2 linked regions of the Bdellovibrio bacteriovorus genome follow. The protein of the gene in region 1 interacts with the protein of each later gene in a pairwise test. Links are inferred from orthologs where the notes say so. Each region holds a gene or a part of one and is shown on either strand. Other genes may lie near its edges. The genes, in order: uvrB and uvrA.

The links.
Region 2: the proteins of uvrB (region 1) and uvrA interact in binary tests that used the Escherichia coli proteins (3 or more experiments, as listed by UniProt). The link is inferred for Bdellovibrio bacteriovorus from one-to-one orthologs.

What each region holds. Positions count from the first base shown.
Region 1 is NZ_LUKD01000007.1:2,213-19,740, reverse strand. The notes cover bases 12,378-15,297. They hold uvrB (excinuclease ABC subunit UvrB), read left to right. Parts: upstream 12,378-12,758; coding sequence 12,759-14,837; downstream 14,838-15,297. Other genes in these bases: uvrC (excinuclease ABC subunit UvrC), read left to right, coding at 14,931-15,297; AZI87_RS14160 (penicillin acylase family protein), read right to left, coding at 12,378-12,614. Also shown: AZI87_RS14205 (HD-GYP domain-containing protein), read right to left, coding at 1-327; ATP-dependent DNA helicase RecG, read left to right, coding at 387-2,474; AZI87_RS14195 (hypothetical protein), read left to right, coding at 2,538-2,945; AZI87_RS14190 (S8 family serine peptidase), read left to right, coding at 3,044-5,185; AZI87_RS14185 (CarD family transcriptional regulator), read left to right, coding at 5,362-5,856; gltX (glutamate--tRNA ligase), read left to right, coding at 6,036-7,517; cysS (cysteine--tRNA ligase), read left to right, coding at 7,525-8,973; AZI87_RS14170 (hypothetical protein), read left to right, coding at 9,124-9,609; AZI87_RS14165 (DUF333 domain-containing protein), read right to left, coding at 9,675-10,181; more of AZI87_RS14160, read right to left, coding at 10,323-12,377; more of uvrC, read left to right, coding at 15,298-16,820; murein biosynthesis integral membrane protein MurJ, read left to right, coding at 16,817-17,528. UniProt on the Escherichia coli protein: The UvrABC repair system catalyzes the recognition and processing of DNA lesions. A damage recognition complex composed of 2 UvrA and 2 UvrB subunits scans DNA for abnormalities.
Region 2 is NZ_LUKD01000001.1:5,721-19,191, reverse strand. Bases 3,368-6,520 are described here. They hold uvrA (excinuclease ABC subunit UvrA), read left to right. Parts: upstream 3,368-3,716; coding sequence 3,717-6,320; downstream 6,321-6,520. Other genes in these bases: AZI87_RS00035 (DUF475 domain-containing protein), read left to right, coding at 6,360-6,520; AZI87_RS00045 (hypothetical protein), read left to right, coding at 3,368-3,650. Outside these bases: AZI87_RS00065 (cytidine deaminase), read right to left, coding at 1-20; AZI87_RS00060 (Maf family protein), read right to left, coding at 17-586; GTP cyclohydrolase FolE2, read left to right, coding at 710-1,621; AZI87_RS00050 (Fur family transcriptional regulator), read left to right, coding at 1,739-2,233; more of AZI87_RS00045, read left to right, coding at 2,379-3,367; more of AZI87_RS00035, read left to right, coding at 6,521-7,394; AZI87_RS00030 (DMT family transporter), read right to left, coding at 7,413-8,363; AZI87_RS00025 (FAD-binding oxidoreductase), read right to left, coding at 8,311-9,033; AZI87_RS00020 (hypothetical protein), read left to right, coding at 9,158-11,215; AZI87_RS00015 (hypothetical protein), read left to right, coding at 11,409-12,425; AZI87_RS00010 (hypothetical protein), read left to right, coding at 12,604-13,471. UniProt on the Escherichia coli protein: The UvrABC repair system catalyzes the recognition and processing of DNA lesions. UvrA is an ATPase and a DNA-binding protein. A damage recognition complex composed of 2 UvrA and 2 UvrB subunits scans DNA for abnormalities.

The sequences.
Region 1 (17,528 bases):
GTTCACATCTGGATTTTCAAAAAGATCTTCCATTAAAGCCACGGAAGATTCGCGCAAGATTGCGGCTTTTTCAAAAGGGTCGATCATGCTTGAGTTCATCTCTTCACGAACCCAGTCACGATACTTCTGTTTATCCTCGGCAAGCACGAAGAAAGAATCCCCTGTGTCTTTACGGTGAAGGTTTTTAATCTTCCCATCAGAAAGACGATCTCCGGCACGAAGATACAAAATATACTTCTGATCCACGAGCACGTAGATATCGAACGAAGTGACTTTATCGGGGCGGATGGTGCTTAAACGTATACGGAAATAGGATGGAGACGTCATACGAAAATTCTGCCATGGATACATTGACTTAGATAGAAATTCCTGAATAATCGAAGGCGATGGCCCTTCGTCTAGACACACAGATTCAGTACCTAAAGGGAGTCGGACCCAAGCTCGGAGATCTCTTCTCTCGCAAGGGATTAAAGACTCTAGGGGACCTCTTTGAGTTCTATCCCAGAGCCTACGAAGATCAGAGAGCCGCTCGCAACATTTCCAGTCTCAAACCAGGAGACATTGTCAGCATCAAGGCTCAAGTTGTGACAGTTCATAGTATCAACATGGGACGCTCGACACGGAAAATGTACGACGTGGTTGTTCGCGATTCCTCGGGACAAATTCACTGCAAATATTTCCGCGTTCCTTATAAGGGATACTTTGAAAGGTTTAAGCCCTTCACCGAAGTGCGCGTCGTGGGGAAAGTGATCGAATATCGTGGGCGCATTGAGTTTCATCATCCCGACATTCGCGATATTGAACCGGACGAAGAAACCCAGGATGCTTTGATTCCTCTGTATACCGAGATCGAAGGCCTTGCGACGGCAAAAATCATGAAGCTTGTTCGTGCGGCTTTTGCGCAAATGGAAGAGTGGCCCGAAGAAGCCCTGCCTAAATGGATTTTAGAAAAATATCAGCTAAAAAAGCGTCAAGATGCCCTGAAGGAAATCCATTTCCCTGAGCCCAGCCGTGCTCAGGAATATGCGGAGTTTAAAAGTGCCGCACAAAAAAGAATCATCTTTGATGAATTCTTTTGGTTAGAGCTTTACCTGGCATCACGAAAAACAGGATTTCAAAAAGAGGGTGCGCCGCAAATCAAGAACAAAGCGGAAAAGTTAAAAGCCCTGGAAGCTTCGTTGCCGTTCACGATGACCAATGCTCAAAAAAGAGTCTTTGGCGAAATCAAATCTGATATGGAAAAGACCCATCCTATGCACCGTATGGTTCAAGGGGACGTGGGGAGCGGAAAAACCCTGGTCAGCTTTATGGCGGCACTTTACGCCATAGAAAGCGGCTATCAATCCTGTTTGATGGCACCCACAGAAATCTTAGCAGAGCAGCACTTTAAAAATGCCCGTAAGGTCCTTGAGCCTTTGGGTGTCCGTTTGGCTTTGCTGGTGGGAAAATCAAAAGCCTCTGAAAGAAAGCAAATGCTAGCAGCTCTTCAGGCTGGCGAGATAGACTTGATCATCGGCACTCATGCTTTGATTGAAGATGAAGTGCAGTTTGCAAATTTAGGTCTTGTCATCATCGACGAACAGCATCGTTTTGGGGTTGAGCAAAGAGGTGTTTTAAAGAACAAAGGCAAGTCGCCCCACTTTTTAGTGATGACCGCGACACCGATCCCGCGAACTTTGGCGATGACGGTGTATGGTGATTTGGATGTCTCTATTATTGATGAAATGCCAGCAGGCAGAAGTCCGATTCAAACGCGGGTGACTTATGAAAGCAAACGACCGCAAGCTTTGCAGTTTATGTTGGATCAATTAAAAAAAGGGCGTCAGGCTTACATCGTTTATCCGCTGGTGGAAGAAAGCGAAAAGATTGATCTCAAGGATGCGGTTTCTGAATACGAAAAACTAAAAACGCAGTTTCCCGATGTTCGCTTTGGTCTTTTGCACGGAAAAATGAAACCCGATGAAAAAGATCAGGTCATGACTCAATTCCGCAATCAGGAAATCCAAGTTTTGGTTTCAACAACGGTGATCGAAGTCGGTGTTGACGTGCCAAACGCCAATATCATGATCATCGAACACGCTGAGCGCTTCGGATTGTCCCAGCTTCATCAATTGCGCGGCCGGGTCGGACGGGGAGAATTCAAAAGTTTCTGTATTCTCATCATGGGTTACGCGGTCTCAGAAGAAGGTCGCCAGCGCACCGAGATGATGGAAAAAACATCCGACGGATTTAAAATTGCCGAATTCGATCTTGAAATGCGCGGCCCGGGTGAATTCATGGGAACTCGTCAATCAGGTCTTTCCGGTTTCAAACTTGCAAACTTGGTTCGTGACATGGCGATCCTGCAGCAAGCGCGCGAAGCGGCCTTTGAAGTTTTGAAAAAAGATCCGAAGCTTGCTTATCTAGAAAATCAAAGACTGCGCGAAGAATTACTCCGCGAACATGGGCCTGCAGCGTTGGCGGGAATAGCATAAAAATAAAGTTGCGAAGAAATTTTTTTTAAGTCATTCTGATGTGGATCACAAGGATGTGTTCAGATGACAACAAGATTTTTCAGCGTAGTAACAGCTTCTCTATTTATTTCTTTATCTGCTTTGGCAGCTCCTCCCTCATATAAAGTCAGTATGCGTGTCGGTATTAAAGGTCAGTCGCCTATTTCTGTAAATACGGTGGCAAAATCCGGCAAAAAAAGTTTCGTCAGCCAGTTTTCTGATGACGGGCAAACGGAAACTTTGGTGGAAGTCTTTGCCAAGAAGTCTCAGGTGAAAAACAAAAACGGTCTTTACATGGATGTTCTCGTAACAAAACGTGTGAAGGGGCAGTCGAAAGTTACTGAGCGCGCGCAAATCTTCGCTCCAGAAAATCAAGAAATGGAGTTCGGCATGAATTCCAAAGGTAGAATGGCAGGAAACCTTTCCTTGGCCGTCATGGCACACAAACTCTAGGTCGACAGACTTAGAGTTTTCACTCAGTGCGACATAAATATTCCATTTGATACTCGACCTCGGTCGTGATGTGATTTTTCCCTATGAGGGGGTATCAGATGATTCGTCTTGTGAAAAGCATCACAACAACCACGGCGATTGCAGCTTTGACTGCGAGTGCCGCTAGTGCCGGAACTGTTTTGAAAATGAACAGCGGTGCGGTTGACACTACTAAAATCTCTAACAACTACGCAGCTTCTTGGATGATGGAAACTCAGCCAACGGAGTATATCGTTCAGTTTAAAAAGGCGATCACTGAAGCCGACAAAGCCACATTGAAGGCTCAGTTTGAAGTTTTCGGCTATCTTCCTGACGATGCTTTGGTTGTGCGCAGCACTTACGCAAAGCTTTTGAGCTTCAAAAATTCTCATCCAGAAGTTCAAGCCGTCGTTAAATATTCTGCTTCTTACAAAGTCAGCAGCTCATTTGATGTGGCGAGCGTTTTCAATAAAGACACTGTTCAATCCGTTCTTGTGAAGACATTTAAAGCATCAGATGCAGATCTTGTGGCTTCAAAAATGGCAGCCTTAAATCCTAAAGTAGAACTTCAAGTTGTTGATGGAAACTCAGTGATGGCGCTAGTTCCTCGCGGACTTGTTTCTCAGGTGGCGGCTTTAACAGGTGTTGAGCACGTTCAGCCAACTCCAGAGATTGAATCCTTCCATTTCGTGATGGATCAAGACTTGGCAGCAGATGTTCATGCAACAGCGGCGGGAGATTATTCAGATCTTACTGGTGATGAGCCAGGAACGCGCGTGATGAAATTCCAGGCGGCTTGGGCGCAGGGTTTCACAGGTCGTAACCAAATCGTATCTATGGCAGACACAGGTTTAGATTCTGGAAACGTGAATGCGATTCACGGGGATTTCGCGGGGAATGTGATCTCGGGATATCCTTTCGGTCTTTGGTCAAAAACTTGGGACGACCCCATGGGACACGGAACTCACGTAGCGGGTTCGGTGATGGGAAATGGAAAAGCTTCTGGTGGACTTCTAAAAGGTGGCGCTTATGAAGCAAAAATGGTGGCGGAAGGTATGTGGTCACCAATGCTTAAGAACTTAAGCGTTCCATCCAAACTAGGTGATTTGTTTGCAAAAGCCCAAACTGATGGCGCTAGCATTCACACAAACTCTTGGGGTGGTGCTCGTACGTTTGGTGCTTATGATAACTTTGCGGTTCAAGTAGATACTTGGTTGTACGACAACCCAGATATGCTTGTTCTTTTCGCGGCTGGTAACAGCGGTGCGGATAAAAACAAAGACGGTCGTATTGATGCAAACTCTATGGCTTCTCCAGGAACAGCGAAAAACGTTCTTACTGTCGGCGCTTCTGAAAACGTGGTTACAACAGGTGGTATCCAAGTTCCAATCAGCAAATTAAGAGCTGCTAAAGACGAATGGCCTTCAGAGCCGATTTACAGCGACTACATCTCTAACAACGAAAACGGTATTGCGATGTTCTCTTCACGTGGACCCACTTCGGATGGTCGTGTGAAACCAGATATCGTGGCTCCGGGCACAAACATCTTGAGCGTGAAGTCTCAACAAAAAGACGCTTCTGAATTATGGGGCGCTTACAATAAAGACTATGTTTGGTCGGGTGGTACTTCGATGGCGACGCCACTAACGGCGGGGGCAGCAGCCGTAGCTCGTCAGGCGTTGGTTGAAAAATTAAACATCCAGAAACCATCAGCGGCTTTGATGAAAGCGACAATGATTCACACGGCAGTGGATATGTATCCGGGTCAGTTCGGTGAAATCGGCGCTTCTCGCGGGCAAGAGATTTTGACTCGTCGTCCAAATTCGGATGAAGGTTATGGTCGCGTGGACGTTCAAAACATCGTGAATTTGGGTTCAAAAACTCAGTTCATCGACAACCGCCAAGGTGTGGCGCAAGGTCAGGAAGTTTCTTACGAGTTCACTTTGGCTCGTGAAGGAAAGCTTTACGCAAACCTTGTTTGGACCGATGCTCCGGGGTCAGCGAATGCGGCTCAAGCCCTCGTAAATGACTTAGACTTAGTTTTGACTCTTCCAAATGGTCAGACTCTCAGCATGAATGATCACGTCAATAACCTTGAAATGATTGAAAAGTCCGGTCTTCCGGCTGGATCTTATAAGCTCACTGTAAAAGGCTTTAAAGTTCCGCAAGGTAAGAATGGCTCGCAAGCTTACGCTCTTGTTTACACTGCAACAGAGCTCTAGTTTGTTAGTTTAAATAGCTGAAATGCTTAAGAAAAGGCTTGGGTAATCCCAGGCCTTTTTTGTTCTGAAAAACCCTCTGAAAATATTTCCTAACACCCCGCTCTCGTTTGATAACTTGCGTCAGATTTGATAGAACAGACGAGGTTGAAACTCTGTCCAATTAAGGGGGAGGTCGAATGCAGACGTTTAATGTTGGTGATAATGCTGTTTATCCCGGCTATGGCGTTGTAAAAGTGGTTTCTATTGAAACCAAAGAAATGTTGGGAACTAAAACAACATTCTACAACATGCAACTGGTCGACACTGGCTTAAAAATCATGATCCCTACTACGAACGTAAAATCTGCGGGTCTTCGTCCTATTATCTCTAAAGACGAAGCCAACAAAGTCGTGGGCATTCTTAAAGAAAAAGACATCAAAATCGACAATCAAACTTGGAACCGCCGTTACCGTGAGTACATGGAAAAGATCAAAACAGGTTCCGTTTTCGAAATTGCTGAAGTTTTACGCGATTTATTCCTGTTGAAAGCAGATAAAGAGCTTTCTTTCGGTGAGCGCAAGATGCTTGATTCTGCGCGCAGTCTTCTTTTGAAAGAGCTGACATTGGCGACGAGCCAAGAAGAGCTTTTCATGGAAGAAGAAGTGAAGGCCATCTTCGGAATCACAGGCTAGTCGGTCGATGAAAAGGGCCCATCTGACTGCGTTGTCGGGGGTCCTCCTTCTCTCCGCCTTGCAGCTGAACCCTTTTGATCGACCTTGAGTGGTAGACTTAGAATAAAAAACATAATAAATTCGAGGCTTGGTTTCTAACCAGGCCTTTTTTATTTGTGCCTGGGCAACTTGGAGTTCTCATGACCTCAAAAATTTCGCCTCATCCTCGTGTTCGTTTTGCACCTTCTCCGACGGGTTATTTGCACGTTGGGGGAGCTCGAACGGCTCTTTACAACTATCTTTACGCTAAGAAAAATGGCGGTGAGTTCATTCTTCGTATCGAGGACACCGATGAGGCTCGTTCCACGGAAGAATCTTTGCGTGGCGTGGTGGATGACCTGGTGTGGTTGAATCTTCTTTGGGCGGAAGGTGTGGATCCGAAAACCTTGAAAGATGTGGGACCTTTGGGGCCGTACCGTCAAAGTCAGCGCCAAGATATCTACAAAAAATATGCGGATCAGCTTTTAAACGCAGGCAAAGCTTACTACTGCTTTTTGACTGACGAAGAAATTGAAAAGCAACGTGAAGAGGCGAAGGCCGCGGGCCGTTCTCCGCATGTGAATTCTCCTTACCAAGATTGGCCTTTGCAAAAAGCTTTAGAGCATATCGAAAAAGGCAATAAAGGCGTGGTTCGTTTTAAAACCAAAGGTTTGGCGAAAGACTACACCTTGAACGACTTAGTTCGTGGCGAAGTGAAATTCCCATCAGACATGGTCGGGGACTTTGTTCTTCTGCGCTCAGACGGTATGCCAGTTTATAACTTCTGCTGTGTTGTGGATGATCACTTGATGAAGATCACGCATGTATTCCGTGCGGAAGAACATCTGCCAAACACGCTTCGTCAAATGATGATCTATGAAGGTTTGAATTGGCCACTTCCTGAATTTGGTCACATGGCTTTGATTCTAGATGAAGATCGCCAAAAGCTTTCTAAGCGTAAAGGTGCGGTTGCTTGTGGTCTTCTAAAAGAAGAAGGTTACTTAGCTTCTGCGGTTTTGAATTTCATCGCTCTTCTTGGTTGGTCTCATCCGGAAGGTAAAGAGATCATGTCGGTTGATGATATGATTCAAGCATTTGATATCTCTCGTCTGAATCCTTCAGGCGCGATCTTTGACCGCGTGAAGTTTAAATGGATGAATGCGCAACACTTGCGTGCTCTTCCGAATATGGAACTTTGGAATGCGATTCAACCGTTCTTAGCGCGTGAGAAAATGGAGCTTCCGCAAGATCCGGTATGGCAGGATAAATCCATCACGGTGTTTAAGCCGTACATGGAAATTTTGTCGGATGCGATTGAGCTTTATAAACCACTGAATGACAAATCGTACGTGATTCTTCCGGAAGCGGAAGAGGCGATGAAGTGGGAAAGCACGAAAGCAGTCTTGACGGCTTGGAAAGAACTCGTGAGCGCTCATACGTCTGACTATATGACGGAAGAAGAGTTCTTGAAAATCCAAGATGAAGTGAAAAATAAAACGGGTGCAAAGGGTAAAAACCTTTTCATGCCGATTCGTGTGGCTGTAATCGGAAAACCTCATGGCGCGGAATTAAAAATCCTGGTGCCATTGATGAAAAAAGATTCTTTGATCGCGCGTGCGGAAAAAGCTTTGGCTCAACTATAGGTGAACGATGTCTTTAAAGATTTACAACTCTCAGTCTAAGCAGCTTGAAGAATTTGTGCCTCTGACTCCGGGTCAGGTGAAAATGTATGTCTGCGGTCCGACGGTTTATAACTTTCTTCACGTCGGAAACTTCCGTGGAGTTGTTTTCTTTAACTTAGTTCGTAATTGGCTTGAGTCTTCTGGTTACAAAGTGGACTACGCACTGAACTTCACAGACGTGGACGATAAGATTATCAATCGCGCGCATGAACTGGGTATGGATCCTCATGCTTTATCTGAAAAGTACATTGTGGAGTATAAAAAAGATTTCGCTTCTTTAGGTCTTCGTCCCCATGATCACAATCCGAAGGTGACAGAACATATGGACGGCATCGTCGATATGGTGAAGACTTTGGTTGAAAAGAATATTGCCTATGAAACTCAAGGGGACGTGATGTATTCCATCGCTTCCTTCGAGGGCTACGGTAAGCTGAGTGGTCGCAACCCTGAAGAACTTCAGGCGGGCGCCCGCGTAGATATCGATGAAAAAAAGCGCAACCCGATGGATTTCGCTCTTTGGAAAGCGGCGAAGCCAGGTGAAGTGTCTTGGCCTTCTCCGTGGGGGCCAGGTCGACCCGGCTGGCATATCGAATGCTCGGCGATGATTCAAAAAATCTTTGGTGATCAGATCGATATTCACGGCGGTGGTATGGATTTGATTTTCCCGCATCATGAAAATGAAATCGCACAGAGTGAAGGATGCACCGGTAAGCACTTTGTAAAATACTGGATGCACAATAATATGCTGAACTTCGGCGGACAGAAAATGTCGAAGTCCTTAGGTAATGTTGTAACGATGCGTGAGTTCCTAGAGACGAACAACGCGGAAATCTATAAGTGGATGGTTCTTTCGGTTCACTATCGTACAATGAGTGACTTCAGTGATGCAGCTGTTGAAAGGGCTGTGTCGGGCTTAGCACGTATTTATTCTGCACTTTCTTTGGCGGATGATTATGTAGCCGAAGGTGTTGCTCCCGATGCTGGATTTGAAAAAATCACGCAAGAAGCTTGGAAGAAAGTGGAAGCGGCTTTGAATGATGATTTCGGAACACCTGAGGCTTTTGCTTCTTTGTTCGAAGTCGTTCGTCAGTTTAATTCTCAAGTTCGTCGTGGCATGAAATCAAACCCGGCGGTTCAAGGGAAGGCTGTCGCATTTAAAAACTTTGTCGCTAAACTCGGTCGTCTTTTAAGCCTGTTCCAAGAGCCTGCGGGTCCTTTCTTGATTAAGCTTGATGATATGCTACTTGCAAAAATGAACGTGAAGCGCGCGGATGTAGATGCCTTGGTTGCGGAACGCACTCAGGTGCGTGAGGCCAAGGACTTTGCAAAATCCGATGAGCTTCGTGCGAAACTGACGGGAATGGGAATTTCTGTCAGCGACACGCCGACAGGAAGTTTCTGGGAAGTAACTAAATAATCTTAAAACGCCAGCCTCGCCTGGCGTTTTTTTCAAAAAGGGCTGTGAGTTTGCAGCTCTCTGATTAATCCTCTGTAATTTCTGTGTGCCTTCTTTCCTTTGATTTTGAATCGGATAAGATCCCGTCATTCAAAATCAAAGGAGCTTTTTATGCGTCTTTTAATTGCTACTCTCTTATTGGCCTCTTCTTGGGCGCAAGCCCGCACATTACCTTCAGTTGAAGAGAAAATAAATCCCTCTTCAATCGATCAAGTGATTCGTTTGGTGGATAAAGATTCACCAGGGTCTTCAAATTTAAAGGTTTCTGTTGTCGTCACGGATTATGGAATGAGCACGGATGTATCGCCAAGACATGCGATTTATCTGACGTTAGCAAGTCTTGCGGAAATGGGAAATATCTTTGCTGATTTCAGAATTACGGAACAGGCTTATAAGTTTATTTCGGCTCAAAGAATTGCCGCTGGTATTTATGAAATCAAAGCGCAGGTGTATGATGAGACCTTCAAAGAGGTGACTTATACGATTGATGCGACAAAGATGTTCAGTGATGAACGTAAACTTCGCAATAACTGCGGAAGCGCTTTCTGTGATGGGTTCTTAACGACGACGGTGGAAGTAAAAGAGACGGCTAAATAAGTCGCTCGTGTGTTCTAAAAACTTTTCTAGTAAAAAGGGAGCTTCGTGCTCCCTTTTTATTATTCTTAAAGACCAGCGACGATAGATTGAAGATCCGGGATGTCCGCCAATTTTTTGCCTTTTACGACGGCCTTCGTACTTTTGCTAACGACGCCGAAAGGGATGTTACCCCACCATTTTTCTACGATAGAGCCATCTGCATTTTTAGTCGTCATTTTGCAGGTGTCATAAGTGCCGGCTGGAGGAGCTTCAACTTTTTCTAAGACACCTCCACTAGTCACGCAGTTAGCAAGAATCTGCTTAAAGCGCTCTGGAGAATAAAGGTCCGTCACTTCCAGATGTTCAGAAACCACGTCATTTCCCATCGTGGCTTCGTATTTGACGGTCCACTTCTTAGTTTCTTTATCGAACTTAACAACTTCTTTTACGATGCGCACAGATTTTTGAGTGCCATCACGTTGTTGAACCGTGCCTGTCCATTGAACTTTGTCTCCCACGCTGGGATATGCCCAGGCTTGCAGGGAGAACGAAGAAACCACCAAAGCGGAAAAAAGTTTATAAAGTTTCATCATGCCTCCTGTATGGGATCCAGAATGGCACGAGATTTTTAGGCGGGGAGCTATTCTTTGGTGAGATTGCAATCATACAAAGAAGGGCTCCGCATTTGGTCTGAGCCCTTATAAAACTGCAATAGATGTAAACGAAAATCGGGCTTATTCTAAGGTAAGCACGTGGGTTTTAACCTGTTCGATATCTTTGTCATCCATCCATTGTTCGCGGTATTTGCCTTCGATAAAAAGATGAACTTGATCTTTATAGAACGGGGAGAGCATATGGCCAGATATACCGATCGGATTGATGCCCCAGCTTTTTTGAGGTGAGGCGAAATCAATGATTCTGCGAGTGGATGGACCGGCTACAACTTTAAAGTCGCCACCCATGCCGCGCATTTTGTTGTTGTTGATTTCATTGTAGGCTCCGGGAATGGGGTAGGGACCTAAGTTGAAGACTTTATTTAAGGGCGCAGTTCTGCCTAAAGGATGTATGTATTCAACAGTATGTATCTCGCCCCAGGTTTTGTTTTGCACCTTTTCAATCGCTTTTTTGAAACCTGCAGTGATTACTTCAGGTCTTTTCAAGTCTTTCCACCAAGGCGCCGTTTCGTTCAAGATCGTACGACGATAGAATTGCCAAGCGTAAGGGGTGTTAAGGAAAGTTTGGCGTTCCTCTTTTGAAAGTTTCTGCAGCAGAAGTTGGATGTTGTCGCTATTCCACTGGTGGTAAAGACTTGCCGCTGTCGACGAGATATCGGATCGATGATTCCAATCTTTAAGATCTTGCAGGGCTTTTTCATATTTTTTGTTTTCTTCTGGCGATAAATGAAGATCTGCCAGCAGTTTTTCTAAGATTTCTGGGGTAAAGGCGTTGTAGTTGTCCGTTTGCAGGGCCTTAAATTCTTCTGCATTCCACACATCTTTTTCGGAAAGGGCTTTGACGATAGTTTGATAGCGGTCATCGGCTTGGAAATCTCCGCGGATGTTTGTTGGAAGACTTTCGGGGCGTGAGTTCGCAGTCACAATAAACCCTGAAGGTGGATTCACAGAATGGGGCTTCTCGTTCCACTCTAAAAGGCGAAGGTATTCATCATCGCCAGAAGCTCCATCAAGAAGCATGTCTGAATTTGGATTCTTTTTAACGGCGATATCACCGAAGATCCACCAAGCAATGTTATCGGCGTCAGCGTACATGACATTAAGTCCCGGTGCTGTTGCCGATTTTAAGGCAGACTCAAACTCGGCCATGCTTTTTGCTTCGCCCATCATGCGTAAGGCTTTCATGGGGTTGTTTTCTTTTCTATGAAAAGCCCACTTTAGCGCCAGATTTTTCTCTGTGAAGATTCCGTCCATCAAGGGTCCGTGCGGAGTTTCAATCATAGGTAAAGTGACGTCGATGCCATCCTTCACTTTGATTACTTCGTTCCACTCTTGGTAGCTGACAGGTTTCTTATTGAAGAGCACCGTTTTTTTCTCAGTGTCCAAAGTTTCGCGATAAAGATCCATGTCATCGGAAAGAGACATAGTGAAACCCCAAGCATGATGACGGTTGTGACCTAAGATCGCAAAGGGAACGAGTGGAAGATAGTGACCGTAAAGTTCAAATTCCGGTGTTTGAATATGCGCTTCCACCCAAACTGCGGGCAGTGCATAACCAATGTGGGGATCGTTGGCGAAAATACTTTTTCCTGATTGTGATCTGCTGGGGGCAATCAGCCAGGCATTACTTCCTTCAAAGTGGGGAGTAAATAGTCCTTCAGTAAGAGCTGGTAACGCAAGGCTGTTACTGACAATCTTTAGCGGCGCGGTCAAAGGGTTGTTTCTTAAAGCCTGAAACTGTTCTTCAGAAAGTTTTTTTGCCAGTTCTGACATCAAAGGATCTGCTTTTAAAGCGATGCCAAAACTATAAGCCATGTGGCCGGTCATGACGTAAGCATCCATTGGGGTGAATGGACGGGGTTTCAGCCCTAGGGTTTTCATTTCAAAAGGCAAGGGGCGAGTGGCGACGTACTGATTAACGCCGTCGAAATAGGCTTCCATCTCGCTCCACAGGCGTTCATCAAAGGTGCCTGTTTCTTTTTCGTGTTTGAGCATGCGTTCGACAGCAGGTTTAATCATGAGGCTGCGATAAAGTTTGTCGCTGGTAACGGCCACGTCTCCAAAAGCCTCACTCAATTCTCCTTGAGTCATGCGGCGTGAAAGTTCCATTTGAAAAAGACGCTCACTTGCCATGACAAAACCTAAGGCTCTTAAAGCATCGATCTTGTTTTGTGCTTTGATGTGCGGAATGCCGAAAGTGTCCCTAGTGATTGTGACCGGAGCAGAAAGACCTTCCAGTTTTAGTTGTCCGTCCATAGGCGCTACGGATTGCTTCATAAAAAAGTAGACGACAAAGACAGCTATACAGATCAGAGCGGTAAGAACGAGCAGAATTCGCTTTAAGTTTTTCATAGTAAAACTCTCGAACGGAGCTCAGCTCGAAGCAAGGGACTTTCCATGTCACTATGCAGAAATGAAGGACTGGACTTTGGATTGACGCAATGTAGACCCAAAAAAGAAGCAGGCACCTTTCAAAATTATGCTATGCTCGAAGGGATGGCCTCTGCTTATAAAAAGAACTTTCAACTAGTATCTGAGTATAAACCTTCTGGGGATCAGCCGCGTGCGATTCAGCAGATGATGGAAAACTTTGATGCTGGATTAAAACATCAGACACTCTTGGGTGTGACGGGATCGGGAAAAACTTTTTCGATGGCGCACACTATTGCGAAACTCAATCAACCGGCATTGGTGCTGGCTCCGAATAAAACTTTGGCGGCCCAGCTGTATGCGGAGTTTAAAGAACTCTTTCCGCACAATGCGGTTGAGTACTTCGTCAGCTATTACGATTATTATCAGCCGGAAGCTTATATTCCGTCGACGGATACCTACATCGAAAAAGACTCTGCGATCAACGAACAGATCGATCGTATGCGCCACTCAGCGACGCGCTCGTTGTTTGATCGTCGCGATGTGATCATCGTCAGCTCCGTTTCTTGTATTTACGGTTTGGGTTCTCCGGAAGCCTACGAAGGCATGATGATTCAAATCGTGTCGAATACCGAGATGAAGCGCGATCATTTGATTCGTGAGTTGATACGTATTCAGTATCAGCGTAACAACGTGGATTTTTCGCGCGGAACTGTGCGCGTTCGCGGCGATAATGTCGAAATCTTTCCTTCATATGAAGAAGACCGCGCCGTGCGTGTGGAATTCTTTGGCGACTTTATCGAGCGTCTTTCTTGGATTGATCCATTAACAGGTCAGGTTTTAGAAGAGCTTGATCAAATCGGTATTTATCCCGGAAGCCATCACGTCACTAGTGATGACAACTTAAAACGTGCGATTCGCACGATTCAAGATGAACTGCGTGAACGTCTGGTTGATCTGAATAAAGAGGTGAAGTTTTTAGAAGCTCAACGTCTTGAGCAAAGAACTTACTATGATATCGAGATGATGGAGCAGATGGGGTTCTGTCAGGGGATTGAAAACTACTCTCGTCACATGACAGGCCGTGGGCCGGGTGAACCACCTCCGACACTTTTAGAATACTTCCCGAAAGAATTCGTGACCTTTATCGATGAGTCCCACGTGACCGTGCCGCAAATCGGGGGGATGTATCGTGGAGACCGTGCTCGTAAAATGACTTTGGTCGAACACGGTTTCCGTTTGCCTTCGGCTTTAGACAACCGACCTTTAAACTTTCAAGAGTTTGAAACGATGATGGATAAGGTTGTCTATGTATCGGCAACGCCGGGGACTTACGAGTTGCAAAAATCTGAAGGTATTATCGTTGAGCAGATCATTCGTCCGACAGGCTTGATTGATCCTGTCGTTGAAGTGCGTCCGGTCAAACACCAGGTCGATGATTTGTTAAAAGAGATCCGTGATCGTATCAAAAAGAATGAGCGTGTGCTTATTACGACGTTGACGAAACGTTCAGCGGAAGACTTGACTGAGTATTATGAAAATTTAGGTATTAAAGTTAAATATCTGCACAGTGAAGTTCAGACGGTAGAACGTACAGAAATCTTGCGCGACTTGCGTTTGGGAGTTTTTGACGTTCTTGTGGGTATCAACTTGTTAAGAGAAGGTTTGGATATCCCAGAGGTCAGTCTTGTTGGTATCACCGATGCCGACAAAGAAGGTTTCTTGCGTTCGGAGCGTTCGTTGATTCAAACTATTGGCCGTGCGGCTCGTAACTTAAATGGGCATGTGATTCTTTACGGAGACACCATCACCGAAAGCATGGCCAAAGCCATGGGTGAAACCGAACGTCGTCGTCGCATTCAGCAAAAGTACAATGAGGATAACGGCATCACTCCGCAGTCGATTCGTAAAAGAATCAAAGAAGGACTGGGCGAAGTGTTTGACGGAACTTTGGCTGGCGGTCCTCTGCAAGGAGAAAATAAAACTGCAGCTGTGGTTACGAAGTTCTCGAGTCAGCCGGATAAACTTCAAGAAGAGATCGCTAAACTGCGCGCGAAGATGAAAAAACTTTCGGCCGAGCTGGAGTTTGAAGAAGCCGCGAAGGTTCGCGACGAAATCAAGCGTTTGCAAATCATTGAACTGAACATCCGCAGCGGAGAAGTGGAGCAAACCAGCGCAGAGGTCCTCAAAGATGGCCTTAAGTAGAAATCATCTCAAACCCTCCTCTGACTGCGTTGCTCGTCGTCGACGTACGAGATGTACGCCTTCCTCCTCGCGCCTTGCAGCGGAGGGTCTGATATGATTTCTAAGTTTGAGGAAGTGCGCGATAAAGTCAGGGAGTTCCCGGTACAAAGCGGGGTCTATCTGATGAAGGGCCACGCCGATAAGATCATCTATATCGGTAAGGCGAAGAATCTGCGCGCGCGTGTTCGAAGTTATTTTACGGACAGCAAGGATCATTCACCCAAGACGCGGTTGCTAGTTCAGAATATTCATGAAGTTGAATACATTCTAACTAAAACCGAAGTCGAAGCTTTCTTATTGGAAGCTTCGTTAATTAAAAAACACCGTCCGAAGTACAACATTCGTCTTCGTGATGACAAAGCTTATCCCTACATTCGTTTTACTTGGGCTGATGATTATCCTCGTCTTTACGTTGCTCGCAAAGTGAAGAAGGATGGGTCGCTTTATTTCGGCCCTTATACTTCTGGATTTGCTGTTCAAGGCACCATTCGTTTTTTAAATCGAACTTTTAAGATTCGTGATTGCACTGATGCGGTTTTTAAATCTCGCACGCGTCCTTGTATGACTTATCAGATTGGCCGTTGTACAGCACCTTGTGTAGATTACATCACACAGCCTGATTACCGTGAAGAAGTCGAAGGCGCGAAGTTATTTCTAAAAGGACAGAATAAGAAGGTCGTGAAATCTATCACCGAAAGAATGATGGTCGCGGCCGAAGAAGAAAAGTTTGAGGTGGCGGCTCGTCTACGCGATTCTGTACAAGCGATTAAAGCCATTTTAGAAAAACAAGCCGTTATCAATGACACGTCTGAAAAAGATCAGGATGCGGTGGGTTTCTTTGGCGATCATCGTGGTTGCTTGGTGGAAACTGTGCACGTTCGTTCAGGGCGGGTGATTGGAACTCGATCTCACTTCTTACCTCATTTTGATCCTAATGATCCGGCGGAAGACCCACGCGAATGGCTGGTGGACTTCCTGAATCAGTATTACGAAGACAACTTTATCCCGGACGAAGTCCTGTTGACCGTGGATATTGGCAATGACTTAACAAAGTTGATGGGTGAAGTCTTAAAAGAACGCTCCGGTAACAAAGTCGTTGTGCGATTTGCGACGGATGAGCGTGGTCGCAATTTGATTGATATGGCGAATGAAAATGCCAAAGCTCATTTCTTAAAATACGTCTCTAAGTCCGAAGAAAAACTTCGCGGTTTGGACGAAATCAAAGAAAAACTTTCCTTGCCAGAGCTTCCTCGCCGTATTGAGTGTTATGATATCTCGACATTCCAAGGGGCGGAGACCGTCGCTTCTCAAGTGGTCTTTGAAGATGGTGTTCCGGCGAAAGAACATTATCGTCGCTATAAAATTAAAACGGTTCAAGGCATTAACGACTTCGCCTCTATGTATGAGGTCTTGAGTCGTCGATTTAAGCATACTGAGTACGAAGATCCACAACTTATTGTGATCGATGGTGGTAAGGGGCAATTGACTCAAGCCATTCGTATTTTACAAGAGATTGGCCGTAGCGATATCCCGGTTGTGGGATTGGCGAAGGCGCGGACGGAAAGTGACTTCCAGAAGCAAGAAGTGGAGTCGACCGAGGAACGCTTCTTCCTCCCTAACAGGTCCAATCCGGTGATCTTTAAGCATAACGCGGAGGCCTTGCATATTCTGACGGGCATTCGTGATGAGGCCCATCGCTTTGCCATCACGTACCATCGTAAGCTTCGTGAAAGCAGTTCTTTGGAAAGCGAACTGGATTATGTTGTGGGATTGGGCGAAAAAAGAAAGAAAGTTCTTTTGACTCGCTTTAACTCTATTGATGAAATCAAGGGTGCCGTACCCGAAGAGATTGCAACCCTTAAAGGTTTCAACCGTGTATTGGCGGAGCGCATTCTGCTTCAATTGAATGAACCAGATGATGAAGATGCTGAGGTTGAAGAGTGAAAAGTCATGCCCTGTTAGTAGGTTTGGGAATATTCTTAAGTCGTATTGCAGGGCTGGTTCGTGAAAGAGTTTTCGCTCATTTCTTTGGAAACTCGGATGCCGGGGATGCTTTTAAAGCGGCCCTAAAAATTCCCAACTTCCTGCAAAATCTTTTTGGTGAAGGTGTGCTTTCCGCAAGCTTCATTCCAGTCTATGCTCAGCTCTTAGCAAAAAAACACGACGAAGAAGCCGCGAAGGTCGCATCTGTTATCGGCAGTCTTCTATTCCTGATGACGTCCTTCTTGGTTTTAGTGGGCGTTTTTGCAACTCCTTTCTTAATTGATCTTATTGCTCCAGGCTTCCAAGGTGAAAAGCGCGCTTTGACAATTCAGATCGTGCAGATTCTTTTCCCGGGCACGGGATTCTTGGTTATGTCGGCTTGGTGTTTGGGGATTTTAAATTCTCACCGTAAGTTTTTTCTTTCGTATGTGGCTCCCGTTATTTGGAACTTGGCAATCATCTTCACGTTGGTGATGTGGGGAAGTAAGCAGGGTCAGTATGACTTGGCGGTCACAGTTTCTTGGGGACTTGTTGCCGGAAGCTTTTTGCAGTTTGCGATTCAATTGCCTTCCGCACTTCGTCTGGGGAAAAAGATTTTTCCTTCATTGGATTTGAAATTAGACAGCGTTCGTTCCATCACGAAGAATTTTGCTCCCGTGGTTGTGTCCC
Region 2 (13,471 bases), on another replicon or contig:
TTTTTTTGAATATCAGTCATAGTCCTAAATTCTCTAATATTTTGCTGAGTGCGATCAAGGGTAAACCTTGAATGGCCGTGAAATCTTGGCTTTCAATTTTATCAAAAAGCATAATGCCATGCTTTTCAATTTTATAACTTCCAGCGCAATCCGTGGGCATATCAAGTCGCACGTAGCGCTCGATCTGTTCGCGCGAAAGTTTTTTCATGTGCATGCGCGTGATGTCAGTATAAGGAATCATCTTGTCACCATCAAACACGCAGATCGCTGTGATCAATTCATGTGTCTTACCCTGCATGGAATAAAGCTGTTCGACGGCTTTTTCGGGCGTGTGCGACTTGCCAAGAATGCGACCTTCAAAGGCCACCAGTTGGTCGCCTCCAATCACAACGCGGCCGGCCCCTTTCAGGCTGTCTGCTTTCAACATCGCCAGCTTCTCTGCAAGATGTTGAGGGGAAAGGCTAGGATCCTTCTCTTTTTCTTCATCAATCAAAGGGGCGGTTGCGGTGAATTTGTAAGCCAAACGAGAAAGCAGCTCTTGGCGGTATTTCGATGTACTTGCGAGTATCAATTGTTTTTCTGCCATAGGGCTTCAACTATATGTCAAAATAGCTGTAAAAACTATAATTTAAGAGCCAACGCGATGAAATTGGGGTAAACAGAGGGTCTCTGGAATAACCTGATTTCCAGAAGAGAACTGAAGAATTGTATGACTAAAAAAACTCTGCCCGATGTGGCTAAAGAAACTCACGCTGAAAAATACGCTCCGATTGACTGGGTAGGAATGGGCTCGATTGAATTGCCTTTGTTGCTTCGTCAATCTGATGGTGTGTATCGCATTCCGGCTCGCGTGGATGCAAAAGTCAGCTTAGATAAAACTCCTTCACGTGGCATTCATATGTCGCGTTTGTATCTTATCACTCAAGAAACCTTGTCGAAGAACGAAATGTCTTTGGGTCTTCTTGGTCAAACGACGGATGAGTTCCTGCGCACGCATGAAGATCTTTCGACGCAAGCTTTGGTGCAAGTGCAGTTTGAAGCTCCGCTCGTACGCAAAGCCTTAAAGAGTGCAAACCAAGCTTGGCGCTCTTATCCCGTGATTCTTTCTTCATTCAACAAGGAAGGCGCCAAGAATTACTTCGTTGAAGTGGTTGTGACCTATTCAAGTACTTGCCCGGCTTCAGCGGCTTTGTCTCGTCAATTGATTCAAGATAGTTTCAAACAACAATTTGAAGAGCGCTCTTTGGATTTTGACGTCGTTCATTCTTGGTTGGGAACTCCGCAAGGGATCGTCGCGACTCCGCACGCGCAAAGAAGTTTTGCACGTGTCAAAGCAGAGGTGGGACCGAACTTTAACTACGGCGATTTGATTGACTTGGTTGAAGAGGCTCTGCAAACCGCCGTTCAAGGTGCGGTGAAAAGGGAAGACGAGCAAGAGTTCGCTCTTCGCAATGGTCAAAACTTGATGTTCTGTGAAGATGCGGCTCGCCGGGTTAAAGAAGCTTTGGATGCCAAAGCGGAGATTCTGGATTACGTTGCTGAGTTCAGCCACGTCGAAAGCCTGCATCCACATAACGCTGTTTCTCATATATCTAAGGGTAAAAACCTTCGTACTTTCTAGTACTTAGGTTGATTTTCTTGGAAAAGCGGCCAGGTAATTAAGAATCAACTGAAAATGATTCTTAATTATTTGGACTTCTGAGGGCACTTCTTCTATAAATGGTCGTTCGAGGTGCCCATGGGTAAAGACGCAGTTCCATTTCTTCCAAGACAACATGATGAAGACATCGTAGTTCATACGGAACAATTTGATGAGCCCGAGCTCAAACGTATTATCCGTGCCTTGAATCTTAAAGTTACAACTCAACGTATGGCGATTCTAAAGGCCTTGCACGATGGCCGCCGCCACGTCACAGCTCAAGAGCTCTATGAAAAGCTAAATAAAGACCATCCAGATATTGGTTTTGCGACAGTGTATCGCTTCCTTCGCACGCTGACAGAGGGCAGCTTCGTGACAGAAGTGCGCATGGGCGGATTGCCAGCGCGCTATGAGCTGACTCCGAAAGGTCACCACGACCACTTAACATGCGTGAAGTGCGGAAAGATTTGCGAGTTTGAAAACAAAGCCATCGAAGGTCTTCAAGAAAAAGTCGCGCATCAGTTCGGTTTTAAGCTGACCCACCACATTTTAGAGCTGTACGGTGTATGCCCGTCTTGCCAAGCTAAGGTGTAATCCTAAAGGACCGAGAAATCGGTCCTTTTTCGTTTCGTAATATTGTCGTCTCAATTTGAGAATTACCGTCGCTATACTAGGGAAACTTCAATAATTTTATGGGTTGGGGTTGCGAAGTGTTTTGGAAAGTCCGATAGGACTTTTGATGCGATTTCTGAAACATGCCCTTATTTTATTCATCGTGTTTTGTCTTGGTTTCAAGGGCGGGGATATCGTTGAGCTTGAAGGATATTTCAACGCTCGTTACTCAGCGAATTTTCTTAAATCCACGAAAAACGTAAAATTTGTGATGCCGCCCGGAACGCGTGCGCGTATCGAAGAAACTAAAAAGTTTAATTCTGGAAATTACGGTTTGAAAGTGGAACTGACATCCGGCCCTCATAAGGGCGAGTCCGTCTGGGTTTACTACAACACCGCAAACCCATCGATGAAACTGTATCCGGGTGAAAAAGAGATGAAGCAGAATGCTTCGACAGAAACTGTGGAAGTCGCGACGCAAGTGAAGACGACAAAGGAAACGCCAGCACTGCGTGTTCCCGCTACGGAGACGGCAGAAAAAGTAATCGAAAATGTGTCTCAAGCCAATCGTGTCGTACAAGAGCAAGGAAAAGCGGGTGGACCTTGTTCAGACTGTGAAGTCGCGCAACTGACTTCGCGAGGAGAATCCGTCACTCCTATCGGGGCTCCAGAAGGCCTTGTCAACTGGACGGCAAAGCCGACACAAGATACTCCGGTGATCAATCCACCGACTCGCACAGTGAATCCTTATGGATTGCGTTCGGTGCGTTGTTCCTCCAAACAAGGCGGTTACGATGTTTGTTCGTATGGCGACGACCCAACTCCGGGTAAATTTAAATTCTACAATCGCGGACCGAATAAAATCGTGAGCAGTGGTGAATCGCGTATGCGTGAGTGGAGTTTTGATTTTGAAGCGGGGGCCCGTCAAAGCTTGGGTTTTTCGATTAGTGATATGCCGAACTCCACGATCAGTCAGACACAAGAAAGTTATATCGTGCTTTTGCCGCGCAAAACTTTGCCGCACATCCGTGTAGAAGGAAATAAGCAAATCGTCACGTTGCCTACCGGTGAAACGGTGACATTCAATACTCAAACCAAAGAAGTTATTGGTGGTGTGCTTTCAGAAACGGGCGCCTTGACCTCGGGAGGAAAGGCCTTGAATCCCGCAAAGATCTCTTACAGCGGTAACGGCGTCATGGTGCGCGTAGACCGGGTGGGAGAAGAGCCGCGCCTTCAACGCAACGGAACGGCGACAATCAGCAAACAAGGTCGGTCCTGCAAAGTACCTGTGGTGGATTTGTGGCCCGATCAATCTAGTAGCTCCTCGGCTCGCTTTAAATACTTCTCGGACTCTGATTTTGACGCTTATATCAAGCGCAAATGTGGGTTTGGCTTATAATAGAAGCACTGCATTTCAACGACTGGCCCTTGCTGTTCTTCACCCCTCATCCTAGAATGAGGGCTTATGTCGCATGCTGAAGAAGACGGAATCATAGTAAAAGGCGCCAAAGAACATAACCTCAAGAATGTCAGTGTGACTATTCCCCGAAATAAGATCACTGTCTTCACAGGCCTCAGTGGCAGTGGAAAGTCGTCTCTGGCTTTTGACACGGTCTACGCTGAAGGACAGCGCCGTTATGTGGAAAGTCTTTCGGCCTATGCGCGAAACTTCCTTGAACAGTTAAAAAAGCCGGAAGTTGATTCCATTTCAGGATTGTCGCCAGCTATTGCCATCGATCAAAAGTCTGTCAGCACCAATCCTCGCTCGACCGTTGGAACCGTGACAGAGATTTACGACTATCTTCGTTTGCTTTATGCAAAAGTAGGTATTCCTGAGTGTCCGATTCACCATATTCCGGTCAGCAGTCAGACTCCGCAGCAGATTATTGAAGACGTGATGAAAAAGAGCATGGGCACAAAGTTCTATGTTCTAGCTCCCATGGCTTCTGGAAAAAAAGGGGAGTTCTTAGCCGAGTTCCAACGTTGGGCCAAAAAAGGTTTTGTGAAGGCCAAGGTCGACGGAAAGATGATCGATCTTGATAAAGCCACTAAATTAGCGAAAACCAAAACCCACGATATTGACCTGGTCGTGGATCAATTGATTTTGAAAGATACGCTGAAGCATCGTTTGGCAGAAAGTATCAATACTTCACTAGGCATGGCCAATGGCCGCGTGATCATCGAAACTTTAGATGGTGAGCGTACGGCTTACTCTTTACATTCTGCTTGCCCTCAGTGTGGATACAGCTTCCCGGAAATTGAACCGCGTATTTTCAGTTTCAACAATCCTCGTGGAGCCTGTGAGACCTGCAACGGGCTGGGCACTTTGGATTTGGAAGAAGAAGAACAGTTTTCTGATTCCGAAGTCGGCGGTAAGAAGCTTGATAAAGTCGTCTATAAATACAAAGGCAAAAAAACTTCAGACGAGGATGATGAAGAAGGCGAAGAGATGGTTCTTAATGCTTGTCCTGACTGTAAGGGGACACGCTTAAAACCAGAAGCGCTGAATATTCGCGTAGGCGAAAAAACAATCGCAGAGCTGGCCGATTTAAGTTCGGTAGAATTGCGCGAATGGATTTCTAAAATCAAATGGAAATCCAAAGACCAATTGATTGCTGAAAAAATCGTGAAGCAAATCGTGTCACGCTTAGATTACTTGGTACGCGTCGGAACGTCTTATCTTTCCTTAAGTCGCCCGGCTCGAACTCTTTCGGGTGGTGAGGCACAACGGATTCGTCTGGCGACTCAAGTCGGTTCTTCCTTGATCGGCGTGCTTTATGTGATGGATGAACCGAGTATCGGTCTTCACCCCAGAGATCACCATCGTTTGTTAGATATCATCGGAGAGCTCAAAGACCGAGGTAACACCATCTTACTAGTCGAGCACGATGAAGACACGATTCGCTATGCTGATTTCGTTGTCGACTTAGGACCTCGCGCGGGTGTTTTAGGGGGCCAGATGATGGCACAAGGAACACCTCAAGAGTTAGAGAAAAATCCGAACTCCTTAACAGGTAAATACCTTAAAGGCGACGTGCGCATTCCTATTCCTAAAGAGCGCCGAAAAGGGAACGGTGATTTTTTAAAGATCACCGGAGCTACAGGCAACAATCTTCGCAACGTGGATCTTTCAATTCCGTTGGGAACTTTCACCGCAGTTACCGGGGTGTCAGGATCAGGAAAAAGTACGCTGATCATCGACACTCTTTATAAGATTCTGGCACAACACTTTTATAAAGCTTTGGCGCAACCATCACCTTATAAAAAGATCGAAGGCTTGGATAAAATTGATAAAGTCATTGATATCAATCAACGTCCGATTGGTCGAACGCCTCGTTCAACACCAGCGACGTACGTCGGTTTGTTCCCGATGATTCGCGATCTTTTTGCGAATCTTCCCGATTCTAAGTTGCGCGGTTACGAACCAGGACGCTTTAGTTTCAACGTGAAGGGCGGTCGTTGCGAAACCTGTATGGGGCACGGGCAGATTCGTGTTGAGATGCACTTCTTAAGTGATGTGTTCGTGACCTGTGATACATGCCAAGGCCGACGTTACAATCGCGAGACTTTGAATATTAAGTATAAAAATAAATCCATCGCCGATGTTTTGGAAATGAGTGTGGCGGAAGCGTTAGAGTTTTTCCGCAATCACACCCAGATCTATCGCAAGTTAGAAACTTTGCACCGCGTGGGTTTGGATTACATGACCTTAGGTCAAAGCTCGACGACTCTTTCTGGGGGAGAAGCGCAACGGGTGAAGCTTTCTAAAGAGCTTTCTCGTCGCGGCACCGGCAAGACGCTTTATATTTTGGATGAGCCTACAACCGGATTGCATTTTGATGACGTTCGAAAACTTGTGGAACTGATTCAAGAGCTGGCGGATGCCGGCAATACTGTTCTCGTCATCGAACACAATATGGAAGTGGTTAAAACCGCTGACCATGTGATTGATTTGGGACCGGATGGTGGTAAAGGCGGCGGTTTGATCGTCGCCACTGGCACCCCAGAACAAGTTGCCAAGGTTTCAGGCAGCGAAACAGGTAAATTCCTAAAACCCGTTCTTAAATAAGGCTTGATTCTTCGCCCAGAATCGACGAATTTTTGGAGCATGAAATACTTCACAGGCTCCTTTGCATTTACGATTCTGGGACTTATTGCGTCCTATTTTGTTGGTCACTATTACGGCGGTACAGTCGGCGCAGGATTAAGCGCTCTTTTCATCGCTTTCATTTTGGCTATTCTTGAAATCTCTCTTTCTTTCGACAACGCGATTGTAAACGCCGTCGTACTTAAAGAAATGACTCCGGTTTGGCGTCATCGCTTTTTGACGTGGGGGATGTTGATTGCCGTTTTCGGCATGCGTTTGGTGTTCCCACTATTGATCGTGACCTTCATGGCGCATGTCAGCCCTTGGGAAGCCTTGGTGATGGCAGCAACAAAACCAGATGATTACGCGCAGTTGATGTTAGGGGCGCATTTGGAAGTAGCGGCCTTTGGCGGAGCCTTCCTTTTGATGGTGGCGTTGAAGTACTTCTATGATGAAAGCAAAGACTTGCACTGGATTCCAGTGATTGAAAAGCCGACAGCTTACTTGGGAAGTAAAGTCGAAGCCATCGAAGTGGCGTTAAGCCTTATTATCTTAGCGATCATTTCCCAATTCCTTCCTGATGATGAATCTTTGCGCTTCATCAAAGCGGGGATGGCGGGTCTTATCACTTATGTGATCGTCGATGGTATCGGTTCATGGCTTGAAGCTTCAGATGATCAAATGAAAGACGTGCATAAAGCAAGTGCTGGTATGTTCTTATACTTGGAAGTTCTAGATGCTTCTTTCAGTTTCGACGGTGTTGTCGGAGCATTCGCGATCACGCACAATCTTTTCATTATCATGATCGGTTTAAGTATCGGTGCGTTCTTCGTACGTAGCTTAACAATCATGTTCGTAGAAAAAGAGGCTTTAACGAAGTTTGCATTTTTAGAACATGGTGCCTTTTACGCGATTGGTTTATTAGCCATGATCATGTTATCTGATCCGTTCTTACACATCCCCGAGTGGATCACCGGACTGAGTGGTGGAGTCATCATCGTGACTTCATTCATCTGGTCTTTAAAGAAAAACGAAAAACAGCTTAAAGCTCACTAGGTAATAAAAAAAAGGCTCTTAAACAGAGCCTTTTTTATTTTCTGAAACGGCGGCTTTTTTATTGGAAGGATCAAGCCAAATCTGCAACACAGAGGCAATCATGATCGTGATCGCTCCAAGGGTTTGAAACAATGAAAGTCTTTCGTTGAGAATCAAGAAACCGAAGACCGCCGCAAACGGGGATTCTAAAAGAAAAAGCATGCTGGCCGTGGAATCCGAAAGCACTCGTTGAGTTCGCACCTGCAAATAAAACGCGATAATACTGGAACCTAATCCCAGACAAAGAACACCCAGCCACGGAGTCCAATCTACCGGCATCGGACTTCGCTCTTGAGCGATGTACAAAGGCATTAAAGCTAGCAGACACCAAAACGATTGGAAGTTATTAAAGCGAAACGCATTACCAACACGATTTGAAATCTTCCCAATGTAAATAATATGAAACGCGGCAAACACCGAGCAGCCGATGGTCCACAGATCACCGGCATTAATGCCGGAAAGATTCGCGTCGACCAAAATAAAAGTTCCTGCCAAGGCCAAACCCACGATCAAATAGTTTTTCAATGTCGAAGGCGCTTTGAAAAACCAAGCATTCAGCAAAGGCACGATGATGACGTAAAGACTGGTCAAAAATCCACTCTTCGTCGCGGTTGTGTATTTCAGACCGATGGTTTGCAGTAGCAGCATTCCGCCTAAAAGAAGTCCGGCGGGCAGGGCGCGAAAGAGCTCTTCACGAATTGTGGTGAAGTTAGGTCCCTTCGCAAGCAGATAAAAAACTTCACCGACGATCGCGGCGATGATGAAACGAAAAACCAGGGTTTCTGTGGGGGTAAAGGCACGCAGTGCCCACACTGTGGCGATAAAGCCGAAGCCCCAAAGGACTCCGGCGAAAATCAACTCTAAGGCCGCGCGATTTTTAGTCAAACGCTTCAGACCAGATGCGAGTTTTGTCGAAGCCGTCGACCTCAAGAAGTTGATGTTTTACTTCCTTGATCATTCCGCCGTTACCACAAAGATAGAACGTCGTCGGAATATTTTTGTAATCAAATTCCGAAATGAAGTTCTGCACGTAACCTTTTTTGCCTTTCCACTCTTCGCTAGGGCGGCTTAAGACAAATTCAAATTTGAAATCAGGAAGCTCTTTCATCAAAGCTTCGACCTCTTTTTGGTAGTACATGTCTTTTTCAGAGCGCACCCCAAAGAGCATGCGATAGCGAAGATTTGGGTACTGTTCTTTTTTAGAAAGCAAATAGCAGATATGTTGAGAAAGTCCTGTGCCGGTATTTAAGAACACGATTTGTTCGGTTGGCGGCTCTTGGAAGAAGACTTTTCCGAAAGGACCTGTGAAGTTTATAAGCTCTCCACCTTTAAGAGCCCATACAAATGTCGAGGCCACACCATTTTCAACGAACTTGAAAAGCAAACGGAAGCCGTTCTTGATTCTGTCGTCAGAGGCGATGGAATAAGCTCTTAAAATAGGTTTTGCTTCCCCTTGCGGCACATTTAGCATCACGAATTGACCCGCTTTAAAGGTAAATTCCCCCGGTTCCTCGGTTTTTAGCACCAATTCTCGCACGGTCGGGGTGTGGTCGATGATTTCAGTGACTCTCATGTGATAGACTTTACGAGCGGAAGACATAAGGCTCCTTCAGTTTTAAAAGGTCTTAATAATCCGAAAATCCCAGACAGTCCAATATTTTAGCTTGTTACAAAACCTCGCATTCAATAAAATTCAATAAGCAACACAGCAATGAGGTATCTACGTGAATATTGCGCAGCATCTGGTCTTATCCCTTGTCTTGTCTTTTTCAACGTTCGCGCAGGCTCAAGAGACTCCGGCTCCTCAGGAAGCCACTTCTCAGCCCCCCGCAGAAACTCAGGAAGAAATTCCTGCTCCACAAAGATCCCTGCTTAAAACAGCAGCGACGCGGGAGTTCAACAAAGCCCTTTACTTCGATCAGTTGGATAACGGTGTAATCTTGCCTCCATTGGAATTGGAATACGACCTGACGGGCGCTAATGGAAAGCAATTGAAAATCGGGAATGTGGCGTTGAATGAGAAAAACTTTTTCTTCGCACTTCTTCCGCTGGGTAAAACGCACTCACAAATCAATCAGGTGTTGAGTGGCGGTGAAGCCAGCAAGGTCATGCTTTTGATGTCTTGGCCGGATAAGTTGATGACTCATGGTACGATCGAGATGATCTCTAGAACGGGAACAGTTCTTTGGAGCTACACGTTCACGCAAGCCGATCACGATAAATGGATCAAACAACTGGAAGAGTGGCGCAAAGACCTCATTGGAAAAGGTGTTGAAGCAAAACAAATCGGTCGCGCGGGTATTTTTGGTACTCAGTTCGCTTTAGATGCTAGAGCCGCCAACGCTCCCTTCTGGGGACAGAAGGATTCTTTCCGTTTTTGCGTAACTCAATCTGACGGTCGCAACTCGACAAAAATGTGTTCGCAACGTTACGGTACGAAGTCTTCGGGACAAAACGTCGTAATGGGTAAAGTTCGTATGGACCCCACTCCGGCGCGTGTGCTTGTGCAAAATGAAGAAGCGCCATTGAAAAACTCGGTTGCGGTAGGTGCGGATATGCCCGCTGCTTTCTTTGCCGAGCTAGCAAGTGGTGAGTCGTATGAGTTTGTGACTTTGCCGAATAAACTTCAACTGATGGATATTTCAGATACGAAAAAACCAACAGTGCTTCGTATCGTCGGTTACGACACCCGCCCAGTGGGTCGTTCCGTGATTTTGAATCCAGATCAGTACAGTGCTTTGACGAAACTTCTTGGCTTTGAATCTACTATCGGTGATCCAAGAAAATTCTGGGCCGCAGCTGTGCAAAAAAATGATCCTAAAATCTACCTTCCAGGTCAGGGCGGAGGCGTCTTCAAACAACGCTTTGAACTTTCAGAAATCCCACGGGCTCAAGCGCGTGTGTATTTAAGTAAGCGCGCCCCAACGGGGACCTACATTGATGGTATCAAATTAGAAGGCCGTAAACAGCCGGTCGCGGACATCTCTTCAGAGCAGAACTCTGTAGAGGTCAACGCAAAAGACCCGGCTTCTTTCGTTTGGAATTTCAAAGCGACAGAGCGTGGTGCTATCAATCGTTCCTACTTGAATGTGACGATGGACGGAAAAACGTATAAGTCTTTCTATGAAATCTATAAAGGTTTCCCGCGCGAATTTTCAGGACGCTTCACGGGGGTTCAGGCTTCGGGTGAGTTCATCATCATGGGTGAGGTGGCATACAATCAATGGTTTGAAGACCTTTTTGGTTGGACGAACTATTGGCTTTCTCGTCAGCGTTGGGGCTTTAGTGCAAAGTACTTCCAGTCCTTCAACCAATTGAAAGTGGATGATGCAGGGAACACGGCTCCTTTAAGTGTAATGACTGTGGATCTGAAGTACCGTGCAACTCCAGGTCTATGGGGTCGTGACGAAACAGTGGGTGGAATGCTTTCTTATCAAAGTGTGACCTTTGATCAATTAAAGGCTCCGATGTTAGGTGTAGGGGCTTTCTGGGCGCGTTCTATGCCGAAGGTCTTTGATGATCTTTTCAACTTAGTTCCACTTCTTCGTTATCCGAAGTGGGTGGATATGGAATTCATCTATTACATGAATTCGATGGATTCGAATGTGGAGCTGAACTCGTCCATGTCTCTGAACTTCCACGGTAAGGTCTTGTGGTCGGACCGCTACTTCGGCGAGGCAGGATTTGGTATCAAACGCTACGGCTTCACGGATTCTTCGTTGAATCAAAAAGCCGAGTTGAACACCTTCTACGGCACTGTCGGCTTAGGTATCAACTTCTAATAAGTACCGAGAACATTACGGAAATTCAAAGAACACCTGGCTTCCAGGTGTTCTTTTTTTTTTGCCCGAACGCTAAGAGCCCCGCAGAAATGTCACCTGTTTAGGTCTTTGACAGCTGTAAACGTCTTTATCAGTTCTCCCAGTGGACGGGGATTTGCTTATGTCCCAATCGTTGTCATGAAAGGAACGTCAAATGCGAGCACTTATGCTGTTCTTCCTCTTTATTGTGGGATTATTTTCTTCTCTTGTGGTTTCTGCGGAGCAAGCTTTCGCGCAAACCGATAAAACTAAAAACATCTCGAAGGCGGCACAGTCTCGTGTGATCAATGACTCACTAGTTGAAAACCTTCGTTGTTCAACTCTTTCAGTAGACAATATCTATAAAGCCATTCGCGCGGATGCGTTTTCAGAAGAAAGAAATATGCCCGTGACCAATTGGCCTTTCCGAAGTGGTGTTGCGACGATTGCGGGCTGCTGGGCCCTTTCGAGCACTCAACGTATGGTCTCTTACTTAGCTCGCTATAACACGGTTGGAGCGCAAGCGATGAGCGTTCGTGTGCCCGTAATTTTGGATATGGTGCGCGGGAATAAACTGGTTGAAAATACGAGAGACAACTCCAATGCCCCTTACGATACAAGACCTGCTTCTTACTCCACTTTCGCGGTTGAAGGAAACACTCTGAAAGCGACAAATACATATAACGGTCTGTGGGCCGAAATGCGTGACGGTTATGATCAATGGATCAGCGGAGCTCGCGTGCGCCGTAACTTCACCGATGAGATCGAAGCCAATCAAGCCAATCGTTTCTTCCGCTTCGGTAACTTGGGCATGACATTCAAAAGCGGTGAGCGCTCTGTAAAAGCCAACTGGGCGACAATGGCACAACTTCTTAAAAACCTGAATGGCAAGCGTTTGACTTTGATGAATCTGCGCGTGGAAAGAACAATCCAGCACGTGGTGATGGTGAAGTCTTATAAGAAAACAAAAAGCAATGTCTATGAATTCACAGTTTACGACTCAAATCAGCCTTCTCGTGACGTTCTTCTGTACTTTGATGGAACGAGTGGACAATTTTATTCTCCAGCCATTGTTGGCGGCTTTGTTTACCAAAATGCGTCCCGTCCTGTCGGAGCATTTATCGTAAGTGAAGATGAGCGCGCTCCATTGGAAAAAGCGATGCTAGCGCACTACAAGGGTCAATGTAGATAAACAGAACAGACCTATAAAAAGTTCTCAGGTCCCTGAAGTCCTCAGGGACTGATCTTGGGTGAGAGCTTTTTAAGCAATTTTGGAATCAAAACGAAACCATCTTACTGGCCCGCTAATTGCTAAATTCGCGGACGGTGCTAGAACACGAATTTTTGACCCTACCCAAAAGGGGGCGTGAATGTCTTTAAGAATAGTTATTGTCTGCGCTTTATGCCTGATGATGCTCTCTATCGCGAGTGCGGAGAGTGTGTCACTACCGCTAAAGTCAGTCAAAAAGCCCTCCGCAGACCTTCTAAACCGCTCTGGAAGCCCTTTAGACGTCGGTCAGGCCGCAGCCCTCGCTAATCAAGGAACGGACCTTAGCACCTTCAATCCTATCGAAAACAAGATGTGGCAAAACCGTATTTACGATGCGGTGGAAAACGTTCCTGGCGCTTATCCTGCGGCCGCTCGCGGTGTGCAGTTCCTTTCTGAAGAAGCCGCTTTGCCCTTCACATACATGTCTCGCGTTCAATCCATTGAAAGCCCGGGTCTTTTCTATCGCTTAAGCCTCAGCCGTTACTCTCACACAACTTTGATGAGAGCCGCTCTTTTAAGAAAACTCGGCTATTACGTTCCGTCTCCAAAGTACTATCGCAACCTGCGTGTTCAGTTCGCGAATGAAGAAGAAAAAGAAGCTTTCTTGAAGAATGCTCAAGAATCCATGATTTCTGACTTTGAAAGTCGTGGCTGGGTGACGGAGAATAACAAAACCAATCACACGGTTGTTTTTTCAGATGCGGTTCTTGAACCGGCTGTCGCTGAATACTTTGATATTCAATGGGGTTATGCTCCAGATCCAAACAATCCAGATCAATTGCCAACGGTGCAAAGATTCTCTCGTTACCGCGCTTACCGTGCGTTGATTCTTCCATTCTCTTTGGTGGATGTTCCTGAAAGTATCAACCGTTTTTCTCCGAAATTAGGTTCTGTTCTTTCGGGCCACGTCGTTCTTACACATCCTTCCGCAGAGTCATTTTCTGCGTGTACTTATGAAGATGCTCGTT